One region of the Acetobacter papayae genome, then DNA from elsewhere that is predicted to be linked to it. Evidence: riboswitches for the same ligand, from Rfam matches in the RefSeq annotation. Region 1 holds a riboswitch; each other region holds the start of a gene.

Region 1 (4,220 bases):
CCAGTGCGGGGGAATATCTTTTACAAACCATTCGTCCCCTGTTCGATGAAATCGAGAACAGGCTATCCAGCCTGGATGAGTTCCGAAAATCCCCCAGAGGCACGCTACGCCTGACTGTAACCGAAGAATCCTTGTCGTTTTTTCTGCGGCCTCGGATTGCTGAATTTCTGAAAAAATACCCTGAGATCACAATCGAAGTCTCTACCGACCTGCGACTGGTCGATATTGTTGATGAATCCTTCGATGCGGGCGTAAGGCTCGGAGAAATGGTAACACATGGGATGGCGTCTGTTCCCATATCACCTGATATCGAATTTACCGTTATCGGTTCCCCTGCCTATTTTAAAACGCACGCTTTGCCAAAAAAACCGAGCGCCCTTGCCGAGCACAACTGTATTGGCATTCGGCTGCCGACGCATGGAAAAATTTATAGCTGGCGCTTCAGACAGAATGGGAAAAACTTTAAATTTCAGCCGACTGGACAATTTATCTGCAACACGGTTTTTGCCACGCGTGATGCCTGTCTTGATGGCATAGGCCTTGCCTATATCCCAAAAATTGTTGCTCAACCCTATATTCAGACAGGAGAACTCATTCCTGTACTGGAAAAATTCTCCCTGACCCATGTGGGTTTTCATCTTTTTTATCCACGGCATGCACAACATGCCATGCCCCTATCCCTTTTCATTGAAGACATGAAAATGAAATAGCTCCATGAAGGTTCATACGTGAGCCTTCATAGGTAGGCCGGTGGGGTTAGCCGAGCAACGGAAGCTGTTTCATCATTTCCTGAAGATTCAGCGCGTCCCATGGTAGATGTTCAGCAATTGTCATGCCGACAACCTGCTTTTCCGTCATGACTGCCTTAACAAGTTTAAGGACATCAGGAATATTCAGTTTTCCTTCGGCGACATCTCCAAAATCATGCTTGCCTCGGCCCGGCTTTGCAAACAATACCGAACGAAAATTATGAGGATCCAGAACATCCAGATCGAGATGAATGGCCAGCACGTCTATCCCACTCTGATTGAGCCATTGCATAACGGGTTGAGCACCATCACGAACCAGTTGCGGTGAACAGGTGTGTATCCCGTGTTCTGCAATAAACTCGGCCTCATAGGGTAATGGATCGTGAATACCCGCAATCATGATATTTTTTGCGCCTACTGGCTTTTTTATAGCACTGGTCAGGTCTTGATCGCCATGGCCCGTCAGGGCTCCCAGCACATGAGCATGCGCATTTTTATACTGCGCAGGTGTCTGCACATCCGGATGTGTGTCGATCCAGAGGATGCCGAGCTTTTCGCCGTATTTTTCGGCCAACCATGCGAACGGAACCAAAGACACAAGGCAGTCTCCACCAAGAACGGCAATGGATGCGGGATTATGCCGTTCTATGATGTGCTGGGCATTATGGATCTGTTTTACAAGAACACTCCGGCCACACATGTCATTTTCTAGCAGCAGCGGTGTATCCGTTGGAACATCGACTGGCACTTCTTCTACAGGCCCCTTAGCGGGAGGAGCCAGCCATGCCAGCAGTCTGGCTCCAAGATAATAAGGCGGATTGTCACCACCCTGCCATTGCGGAAAAACAAGGCGAAGTGTGCTGCTGTCCTGCTTCGACACGGGATATCTCTCAAAATAATAAAGAATGTTTGACTATCTTTTCAAGAAGACACCGCAGTTGAAAAACCCTGAGCGCAATGTCCTGAACATGATAAGGCTTACTGTCAGTATTCGCATTCCAGCGCCTTTGTTCTGATAATATTTCATGAGTGAATGGTAATTGAAAGATATATATATTAATGAAAATATTTCACAATCATCTTTACTGAATAACCTATAGTATCGCACACATTCTTATTCTAGAGAATGCAAACAGCTCTCTCTTGAATGCTCGGCAATAGAAAAGACCGTGCCCGATAACCGCAGGACAGACAGCTTATATAAATGTTTTGGCCATCCGGGTTAACCCAGAGCCTTTCGGTTGGAATGCGCTCCTCCACCTTTTGCATCACATTGATCATCTCCTGCGCATGCAAAATGGAGTGTGCCCCTGCAACTTGGAGGTGCAATCCTGATGACATACCCGTGCCAGTGGAGAGTCTGGATATTTACCCCCAGTGCCTTCACCCCTAAGAGATTGCGGCCCGGCAGCAAAAGCAGATCAAGACGATCGACATTGTGCTGGTCATGGTTGTCTGTTGCAGAAGCTTTGCAGCCTTGCCACACTGGCTTGTGGCGAAACATGCGACACGTTTCGTGCTCTATCCCGTCTGGTCGGGTAGAAAAGGTATCGCGAAGCAGGTTTTTCCCGGTTATCGGGATAACAGATGTTGCAAAACATATTTACACAATATTTCTATTGACAGGGTTCGATCTTTTCCTGTTTAGCATGCGCCTGTCATGGTTCTTGTTGTATGCAAGTCATACAGGAAGCTAAGAGGGAAACCGGTTACAGGCCGGTGCTGCCCCCGCAACTGTAAGCCGTGAGGCTGCCGGAACATGCGCCACTGCTGTCTCTGCAAAGAGCACGGGAAGGCTCCGGCATGCTGAAGACCGGCAAGCCAGGAGACCTGCCATGGCGTGCAAGTCACGGACGAAGCTGCCGAACGGGGTGTGTCGGGGGCGAGACGATGCTCCATCGTTTCCATCGTGGTGACGTTCTGTCGGAGCAACCAGCCGTGCGTGCCGTATCTTCTGTCCTTGGCCTGATCCTTATTGGCGCCAGTTCTTTTTCGCCTGTCTGTGCCGCGTCCGCACAGGAAAAAAAGGCAAAGCCTCCGGTCCATAAAAAAAATACGACCTTGTGGCGGGGAGAGCCAGAAGAAGTCACGACTTACGGCAAAACGCCCATGCTCAAGATGGTGCCGGCCATTGGGGGTAAACTGGGCCTGTCTATCCAGCATTCACCGGCTACAATCAATGTCATCTCTCATGATCTGATGATGCAGCGTGGCTATGCACAGGCGGAAGATGCTGCCGATAGCGCCCCCGGCGTGACCTCGGGCGGGTCGCCTGGGAGCCCGAGCCAGTTGATGATGCGCGGCTTCACCGGCAACCAGATTCTGGTTCTGCGTGATGGGATCTATTTTGGCCCAACCACGATGGTGAACCGCCCTCAGAACAGTTTTAATCTGGAAAGCGTACAGATTTTAAAAGGGCCGGCTTCCGTTCTTTATGGTCAGGGGGCCGTGGGTGGTACGGAAGATATGCGCACACGTGACCCGGCCCTTGATGCGGCCCACGCCAATGCGCTGGTTTCCTACGGCAGTTTCAACACATGGAATGCCGGGATAGGTGGCTCCATCCCCATTACGAAAACACTGGCTATCCGCACCGATTTCAGCCGCACATCGTCCGATGGTTATGTCAAAGGAGCAGACCCTCACTCGAACGACTTTACCACCACCATTTTGTGGAAGCCGAGCGAAAAATTCAGTGCCCGCCTGAGCATGGACTATCTGACTGATCGCTTGTCCACCTATTATGGCACGCCACTGGTTGATCTTTCCCAGACAGGGGGGGGCGTAGGCGGTCTGTTAAGCTCCACAAAGGGGCTGGGCATAACCAAGTCTTCCATGTGGCAGTATTATAACGTGCGCAATGCTCAGGCCAGTTCGGTCAATGCCACGCCAACACTCCACCTGCAATGGCAGGTTACGCCTTCCCTTCTCATTCACAACAGCAGTTACTTTATCTATTCCAAACGGCTTTGGAACAATGCCGAAAGCCTGAGCTATATCAATGGTGCTGGCAGTGTGGATGCAAACGGCAACGCCATTACACCTGGGCGGATCGCACGAGACAGGTTTTACGTGTTCCAGAGCCAGCATCAGGTTGGAGATAGCCTGTATGCCCGTTTTGATTCCACGATTTTGGGCATGAAAAACCGCTTTACGCTCGGAGGAGATGCCTATTACCTGCGCTTCATCCGCAATCGGGGTTTTCCCGATGCGGATTACGCGGACAGTGTTTCTCTCGCCAACCCCGAACAAACCGCTTTGGGAAATTTTGCAGGAGAATACCCCTATAGAAAATCCCCGACCACGATGGTGCAGGCCGGGTTGTTTCTTGAAGATGTACTGAGTATTCGCGACAACCTGCGTTTGGTCGGTGGATTCCGTTACGACTGGCTATCGCTTGACCGGCAGAACTATAACCAGAACGGTAGTTACAACGCCTCAACAAGTTTCAAGGGAAATTACAACCCCAAC
Region 2 (4,220 bases), on a different contig from region 1:
CGGCCACCAGCAGGTGACGGAGATAGATGAAGCCTATCGCCTTATCTCACCCGTATTAGGGCTGGGGGTTGCCTCAACCCTGTTCGGTCTGGCGCTACTTGCTGCGGGGGTAAACTCCACCGTAACCGGCACGCTGGCGGGGCAGATCATCATGGAAGGGTTTCTGAGCCTGCGCCTGCCCGCATGGGGCCGCCGCCTGCTCACTCGCGGTCTGGCTATTATTCCTGTGCTCATCATCGCGTGGCTGTATGGCGCGCAAGGGGTTAACCGGCTGCTGCTGGCCAGTCAGGTCATTTTGTCGCTGCAACTGCCCTTTGCCATTATTCCTCTGGTTTTGTTTGTTTCAAGCCGCACGGTCATGAAGGAGTTTGTCATCTCCCGACCCATGGCTATTCTGGCATGGATGATTACGGCTGTGATTGTCGTGCTGAATATCCGCCTGCTGGTGGATACATTCATGAGCTGAAACGGCCTTAACGAACAGCCTTAGCCGGCGGGGTATATGGGCCTGCCCCGCGGCTACAAAGCGGTTGCGTTTGCCAAATAAAACTGTTAGCCGCGCGCAGGTGTCAATTTATTACACAGATCATAACGTCTGAGCTCATAACAAACACACTCTAGATTTGACAAAGGGAACAGCCGTGTTTTTCGACAGTCATTTCAATATGTTACCTGTTGAAAAACAATGGGAATACATTATCGCCCGAACACCGGCCTTCATTCGTTCTGGCCTGCGCGATATTGTACAAGAACATGGCCGTTCATGCGTACAGAGCTTTTATGCTGCCCTGATTGAACACCCTGATGCAGCAGTATTTCTTGAAAAGGACATGATTGAAAAACGCCTGAGCGGAAGTCTTCAGGCATGGCTGGAACGTCTTTTTCCCGCACAGGAAGACGATGTACCGGAACTGATCGCCCTGCAGCAGCGAGTGGGGGAAATCCACGCCCGGCTTGAAATATCACCGGGGCTGGTTTCCTACGCGTTCTTTTTTATCAAGGTCAGCCTTGATTCCTTTATCGAGAAAAAATTCGACACTGAAAAAAACCAGATACAAGCGATCCTGTACTGTCAGTACATGATTGATTTCGCCATGAAATACATGAACATGGCCTATAATTCCGATTTCAGGAAAAAAATAGAACAGGATCAGTCGTTCAGAATGCTCTCTCTGGGGCAGGATCTCAATTTCGAGAAAGAAACCCAGAAAACGACTTTCTTTGACTGGAGCACACAAGCCCTCTTCTGCCTGTGCGAGCAGCGCCCGGAAAACCTCCAGACCATTGGAGAATCCCAGTTCGGTTTATGGATGAGCCATAAAGGACATGGGCTGTTCAAGGGCATGGAAGACTACAACCTGCTCCAGTCCATGATCGAAAAAATAGACCAGCGTATTGATGACATTCGTAAAAACCGCGAAATACCACCCGGCTTCGCGCTTGTTCTCAAAAACAACATTTACGACCTGACCCTTCTCACAAACCGTCTGTTTCAAGGCGTGGAAGCCCTGCAGAGCGGGCTGGATCCCCTGACAAAAGCCCTGACCCGGCGTTTCCTCGATGTCGTGCTGCAAAATGAAATCACCTTTTCGCTGACCAACGACAAGGAATTCAGCCTGATCCTGCTCGATATCGACCATTTCAAGCAGATCAACGATGAACACGGCCACCTGATCGGCGATGAAACCCTGAGGTTTATTGCTGAAATGCTGATCAACACCATCCGCAGCAACGATTTTGTTTTCCGTTATGGGGGCGAGGAATTCCTGATTGTTCTGACCGAGCGAGGCCGGAACGACGCCATGGCCTGTGCCGAGCGTATCCGCACCAATCTGGAACAATCGGTCATTACCACCTCAACAGGCAGTAAACTCCGCCTGACGGTTTCTGGAGGTGTGACAACCTTCAAGGGTGAAACCAAAATCAACACACTTGTCACGCAGGCTGACCGGGCACTGTACGAAGCCAAAGTAGCCGGGCGCAACCGTATCGTGGCTTTTGCGTAACCCGAACACCTTCGTATAACGCCCCACTGCGACATGTTGTTGACATTCCACTGCTGAAACTTATCTTCCTGCCCGTCTGGTTCCTTGGAAGAAAACCTGTTTTCTCCCAAGGCTAAGAGGGAAGCCGGTGCAAATCCGGTGCTGTCCCCGCAACTGTAAGCGTAGAGCAGAGGCCATGAACCACTGAAGCCGCAAGCTTCGGGAAGGGGCCTTGATGCGATGACACGCAAGCCAGGAGACCTGCCAGGCAAGACAGCAACCACCGGCGGGGTGACCGGGAAGGAGCGCATGGCGCCTGCCCGGTCTTGTCTTCTGCCCCTGCCGGGCATGTGCAAGCGTACCTGCCCTTTTTACCCCTGCCTTATTTCAGGCAGGTTTTTTTCATGTGTTCAACATTCAGGCTTTTCTTGCCTGCGCCGCATCGCCCCGCTCGTTCGGTTCTTTACGGTCTGGCTGCCCTTGGGCTGTTCAGCGAGGTCACGCAGGCCGCAACCGCACCCAGCTCGCAGGACACGACAACACCCCACCCCAAGGCTGAACAACCCCCCAAGACAGAGCGGATCGTAGTAACCGCATCGCGCCGCAACCTCACCGGGCGTGCCGCAACCGCCAGCGAAGGCTCCATTACCGGCACGGAACTACGGCTGCGCCCTGCCTACCGCATAGGCCAGATTCTTGAAGCTGTGCCGGGCCTTGTCGTGACATCCCATTCTGGCGAGGGCAAAGCCAACCAGTTTCTGCTGCGCGGCTTCAACCTCGATCACGGCACCGATCTGGCCAGTTTTGTAGATGACATGCCCATAAACGGGGTCAGCAACGCGCATGGTCAGGGCTATACGGACCTGAATTTTCTCATTCCCGAAACACTCAGCGGCGTCGATTATACCAAAGGACCTTTCCACGCGAATATTGGCGATTTCGGGGTCGCGGGGTCAGACCATATGAAGCTGGCCTCGGAGATCCCGCGTGAAATCACGCTCAGTGCCGGCACTCTGGGCGACTACCGGGCCTATGCAGGTGGCACGGTGCATATGGCCAATGGCGACAGATGGGTAAATGCAGGCAATATCTCCCACGCCGATGGCCCATGGCGTTACCCGGATAATGCCCGCGCCATCCGCGCCATGAGCCGCTACACCCATGGTTCAGACCGCAAGGGCTTTGATATTACGGGCATGTTTTACCGTGGCCAGTGGCGCGCCACCAACGATCAGCCTCTCGAAGCCATACAGAACGGCATGATAGACCGCTTTGGCTCGCTCGACCCGACCGATGGCGGTTTTTCAGAACGCTACAGCCTGTCCGCACACCAGCATATGAGCGGAGAAAACTGGAACTGGGTCAACAGCGCCTTTGTCGTTCATGATCGCCTGACCCTGTGGAACAACTTTACCCACTACCTTGATGACCCCGTGCATGGCGACCAGCAGGCGCAGGACGAAACCCGCACCACCCTTGGCGGCAGCAGCGCCTATACCCGCCATGACAGGCTAGCGCAGTTTCTGAGCGACACCACCGTGGGCGTACAAGGCCGTTACGATTTCCTGTATGTTGACCGCCGCCATACCGAACAACGCCGGACCCTGCCTGACTGCTCTTCAAGCGTGGGGCATTATGTGTGCAATGCGGACAATATTTCCCTTGGGGCTGTGGGCCTGTACATCCAAAACACCCTGCACTGGACCTCATGGTTCCGCACCGTTATCGGCCTGCGGGAAGATTATCAGGGTGGTGTGGACAATAATCTGGTCGATGGCAGCGCAACCCATGCAAGCCAATGGCTGTTCCAGCCCAAAGGCAGTCTGATCTTTGGGCCTTGGAAAAAATCGGAACTCTATCTGAGCGCGGGCAAGGGGTATCATTCAAACGACTTCCGCTCGGTTTCCGGTTCTTACTCAGTCGATAAATTCGCCGCCGGTTCCGTTTCCGTGCCACTGATGACAGAAGCCATCAGCGGAGAAGTCGGGATCAGAAGCACGCCCCTATCTCACCTGAACGTGCAGGTAGCGGCCTTTATCATCGATTTCGCCTCTGAACTCAGTTACGATGGCGATGCAGGGGTAACCTCTCCCGGCCCGGCCAGCCGGCGGCAGGGTGTCGAATTTTCCGCCCAGTACAACCCCCTACCCTGGATCGAACTCAACACGGACCTGTCCTTCGCCAAGGCCCGCTACCGCACAAACGACCCGCAGGCTTACGGCATTGACGGCGTGT
Region 3 (4,220 bases), 110 kb from region 1:
ACTCAGGTCACTGTCTGAAAAGGACAGGACAACAAGCGGGGCAGGGCTCTGGCCGAGATCCGTGGCATTCTCCAGCCCGTCAAGGCCACGGTTTTCCCGGAAGATAACATGCATTACCCTTAGCCCCGCCTGTGCTTCAGCCCGCCTGTATCTGCGCGGTCGCGCCGAGCAGAACAGCCTGCACGGCCTGCGGGTTCAGATGGTCATGCTCGGCAATAACCACAAGGCGCCCCTCACGCGGGCGATTGCCCCATGGCTGGTCAAACTGGTGGCGCACTCTGGCCCCTACAGCCTGAACCAGAAGCCGCATGGGTTTACCCCGAACCGCGACATACCCCTTGACGCGCAGAATATCCTGTTCGCGTGCAAGGCGGATAATCGCCTGAGCCAATGCCTCGGGGTCATCAATCTCGGGCAGGGTTACGACCGTGCTGTCGAAATCCTCATGTTCGTGTTCATCCTCACCATCATGGTGCGAGGGACGGGCGGCCAGATCATCTTCCGCCGCTGCGTTCAGGCCCAGAATAACGGTGGGGTCAATCGCACCATCACGGACGGGCAGAACGGGCAGGGGGCGCGGCGCTTCGGCCAGAATAACCGCACGCGCGGCTTCCAGCGTTGCCTCATCCACAAGGTCGGCCTTGGTCAACAGCACGAGGTCAGCACAGGCAATCTGGTCTTCAAACACTTCGGCCAGAGGGGTTTCGTGGTCGAGACTGTCATCCTGCGCACGCTGGGCGTCCACTGCGGCGGGGTCGGGAGCAAAACGCCCGACTGCCACCGCTTCCGCATCGGCCAGAGCAATCACGCCATCGACGGTAATGCGCGAGCGGATGGAGGGCCAGTCAAATGCCTTGAGCAACGGCTTGGGTAGCGCCAGACCCGAGGTTTCAATCAGGATATGGTCAGGCTTCTGAGGCAGGGCCATGAGCTGTTCAACCGTAGGGATGAAATCATCTGCAACAGTGCAGCAGATACAGCCATTGGCCAGTTCCACAATCGCGCTTTCGGGGCAGTTTTCATCCGCACAGGCCCGCAGGATTTCGCCATCCACACCCACCGTGCCGAATTCGTTCACCAGCACGGCCAGCCTGCGTCCGCCGGGGTTTTGCAGCAGATGGCGGATAAGGGTGGTTTTTCCTGCCCCCAGAAAGCCGGTGACAACCGTAACGGGAATTTTGGCAAGAGTGTTCATGGTGCAATCTCCTGTGGAGGAATACGGGCAACGCATTGCTTGCGGAAAATGACAGGGCGTTCACGCCACGGTGGAATGCCATCGGCACTGGCTATGTAGCCCTGAGCGCCCAGCAGAATATCCGCCACATCGGCCTCGCTCAGATTGCCATAGATATAGGTCCATGAACCGGGTCGGGCGAGGGCTATGGCGCAGCCCCGTGAACAGGCAGAAAGACATTCTACCGCACGAATAACCGGACGGGGCTTATCTTCGGCGTCGACCGAAGAAGCCTCCTGGGCATCCTGCAGGGCGGCGAGCAGGCGGGCACCCGCCACAGGCTGCCCCTCTATTGGAGCCACGCCAGCCCGGCAGGTTGAACAGACATAAAGGATTGTCTGAGCGGAGGGTGTTTCTGCGGCCATCTGTGCTGCGCCCTTGTCTGTCATGGGGCAGGGCGTGGGTATGGCAAGACCCAGCCCGCATGACATGCGCACAGGGCTGAATATCCGGCCACAGCGCACCCCGGCTGTCCGTTCAATCCGTGCTGGCAGGTCTCCCGGCTGACAGATCCGGGCGCGAACCCCCATGGCCTCCCCGCCTTCCCGAACCTGCGCTCAGTGGCTCTGGGGGAAACCTGATCTGCTGACGGTCGCGGGGGCGGCTGCGTTATGGAGAGCGGGCAGGCCCACTTTCTTTCTGCATTCCCTCTTCGCCCATGTCCGCCATGGTGGCAGACGCAGGAACCAGCCTGAGTGGATTGAGCTAGCAGGCCGCATCTGTCAAGCTGGAGCCTATTCTCAGACAGGACCGGAAGCTTCCGTACTCATGCCAACATCTTCTACCCAGCCTCAAAACGAACCCACCACCACGGATGATGCCGCCCAGCACGCACAGAAAATGGCGCGCATCAAAGCCGCACGGGATCGGATGATGGCCACAAAGGAAGGGGAGAAAGGCCTCGTGATCGTCCATACCGGGGCGGGCAAAGGCAAATCCTCATCCGGTTTTGGTATGATCCTGCGCTGTATCGCCCATGAAATGCCCTGCGCTGTCGTGCAGTTTATCAAGGGCGGATGGGATACTGGCGAACGGCGGCTGATCGAGACGCATTTTGGTGGACTCTGCCAGTTTTACGCTATGGGCGAGGGGTTCACATGGGAAACTCAGGACAAGGCGCGCGATATCGCCGCAGCCCGCCGTGGTTGGGAAAAAGCCAAGGAGCTGATCCGCAACCCAGAAATCCGTATGGTTTTGCTGGACGAGATCAATATCGCCCTGCGGTATGACTACCTGCCCATTGAAGACGTACTGGCCTTCCTGCGTGAAGAAAAGCCGCCTTTGACCCATGTCGTGCTGACTGGCCGCAACGCAAAGCCGGAACTAATTGAACTGGCCGATCTGGTTACCGAAATGACACTGCTCAAGCATCCGTTCCGCGCCGGGATCAAGGCGCAGCCCGGCGTCGAGTTTTAAGGACGCCTACCCATGCCCGCACTGATGATTCAGGGCACCGGCTCGAATGTGGGCAAATCCCTGTTCGTTGCCGGGCTTGCACGCGCCGCCCTGCGGAGGGGGCTGCGTGTTGCCCCTTTCAAACCCCAGAATATGTCCAATAATGCTGCCGTTACTGCCAATGGGGGCGAAATAGGCCGCGCGCAGGCCCTTCAGGCACTGGCCTGCGGGCTTGAACCCCATACGGACATGAACCCCGTGCTGCTCAAGCCTGAATCCGACCGGGGTAGTCAGGTTGTGGTACAGGGGCAGGTGCGCGCAACCGTTCAGGCGCGCGACTACGCCTTACTCAAACCAGCACTCATGCCAGCCGTTCTGGAAAGCTTTCATCGCCTGCATGAAGCCTATGATCTGGTGCTGGTTGAAGGAGCTGGAAGCCCGGCCGAGGTCAACCTGCGGCAGAATGATATTGCCAATATGGGGTTTGCCTGTGCGGCGAATGTGCCGGTCATTCTTGTAGGGGATATCGACCGAGGCGGTGTTATTGCCCAGATCATAGGCACACAGGCTGTTCTGCCTGAAACTGACGCTGCCATGGTAAAAGGCTTTATCGTCAATAAATTTCGTGGGGACCCAAGCCTGTTTGATGACGGTTATGCCCTGATCCGTCAAAAAACCGGCTGGCCGGGTTTTGGTGTTCTGCCATGGTTTGCGGCCGCTAGCACCCTTCCGGCGGAAGACGCGCTCGATCTGCGCAGAACCTCTTCTGGTGGGCGTATAAAAGTGGCTGTGCCCATGCTCTCACGCATTGCCAATTTTGATGATCTGGACCCTCTGGCACAGGAGCCCGCCATTGACCTGACCATGATAGCGCCGGGGCAGGCGATCGCAGGAGATTGTGACCTGATTATTCTGCCCGGCACGAAAAATACCCGCCTTGATCTGGATTTTATACGCAGTCAGGGTTGGGATATCGATATTACTGCCCATGTGCGACGGGGCGGGCATGTTCTAGGTATCTGCGGCGGTTACCAGATTCTGGGTAATAGTGTAAGCGACCCCCTTGGGCTGGAAGGGCCTGCTGGCAATATGCCCGGTCTGGGCCTACTCAATGTCGAAACCACCATGCTGGCGGAAAAACATGTCAGACGGGTAGAGGCCGTTCACGCTGCCAGCGGTCAACCGGTATGCGGTTATGAAATTCACCTCGGCACGACGGAGGGGCCAGACCGACTTCGCCCGTTTGCTACCGTGCAGGGCAGGGCGGAGGGCGCTCAGTCGGCGGATGGGCTTATCTGCGGCACCTATCTCCACGGCCTGTTTACGGATGATCGCTTCCGCGCCGCTTTTATCGCAGGGCTAGGCGGACAGCCCTCCACATTGCGCTACTCGGAAAAAATGGAACAAACACTCGATGCGCTAGCCGTGCATATTGAGCGCCATGTCGATGTTACCGGCCTGCTCCGTATAGCGGGCTGCCGGTAAAAAACAGTATCAGCAGAAACAACGTCGCCAGCAACACAACCCGCCGGTAAAGAACCAGTCCGGCAGCCAGATCAGTTGGTGTGGGGTCAGGGGCTCCATCATTCAG

What was found. A riboswitch is a leader RNA that binds a small molecule or an ion and turns the genes downstream of it on or off. The one in region 1 is predicted to bind cobalamin.
Region 2: it holds a riboswitch for cobalamin, as region 1 does, so the genes downstream of both, ABF757_RS01845 (TonB-dependent receptor) here and ABF757_RS01365 (TonB-dependent receptor) in region 1, are expected to answer to the same signal.
Region 3: it holds a riboswitch for cobalamin, as region 1 does, so the genes downstream of both, ABF757_RS00870 (DUF1636 family protein) here and ABF757_RS01365 (TonB-dependent receptor) in region 1, are expected to answer to the same signal.

Annotation. Positions count from the first base shown of each region.
Region 1 covers NZ_JBDNWF010000002.1:114,309-118,528, forward strand. Annotated here, with positions in the region: gene ABF757_RS01355 (LysR family transcriptional regulator) at 1-710, shown strand, start outside; gene ABF757_RS01360 (arginase family protein) at 757-1,629, opposite strand; cobalamin riboswitch at 2,394-2,601, shown strand; gene ABF757_RS01365 (TonB-dependent receptor) at 2,640-4,220, shown strand, end outside.
Region 2 covers NZ_JBDNWF010000003.1:54,153-58,372, forward strand. Annotated here, with positions in the region: gene ABF757_RS01835 (Nramp family divalent metal transporter) at 1-466, shown strand, start outside; gene ABF757_RS01840 (GGDEF domain-containing protein) at 642-2,006, shown strand; cobalamin riboswitch at 2,067-2,268, shown strand; gene ABF757_RS01845 (TonB-dependent receptor) at 2,390-4,220, shown strand, end outside.
Region 3 covers NZ_JBDNWF010000002.1:1,140-5,359, reverse strand. Annotated here, with positions in the region: gene cobN (cobaltochelatase subunit CobN) at 1-114, opposite strand, end outside; gene cobW (cobalamin biosynthesis protein CobW) at 137-1,195, opposite strand; gene ABF757_RS00870 (DUF1636 family protein) at 1,192-1,665, opposite strand; cobalamin riboswitch at 1,707-1,939, opposite strand; gene cobO (cob(I)yrinic acid a,c-diamide adenosyltransferase) at 2,003-2,650, shown strand; gene ABF757_RS00860 (cobyric acid synthase) at 2,663-4,114, shown strand; gene cbiB (adenosylcobinamide-phosphate synthase CbiB) at 4,080-4,220, opposite strand, start outside.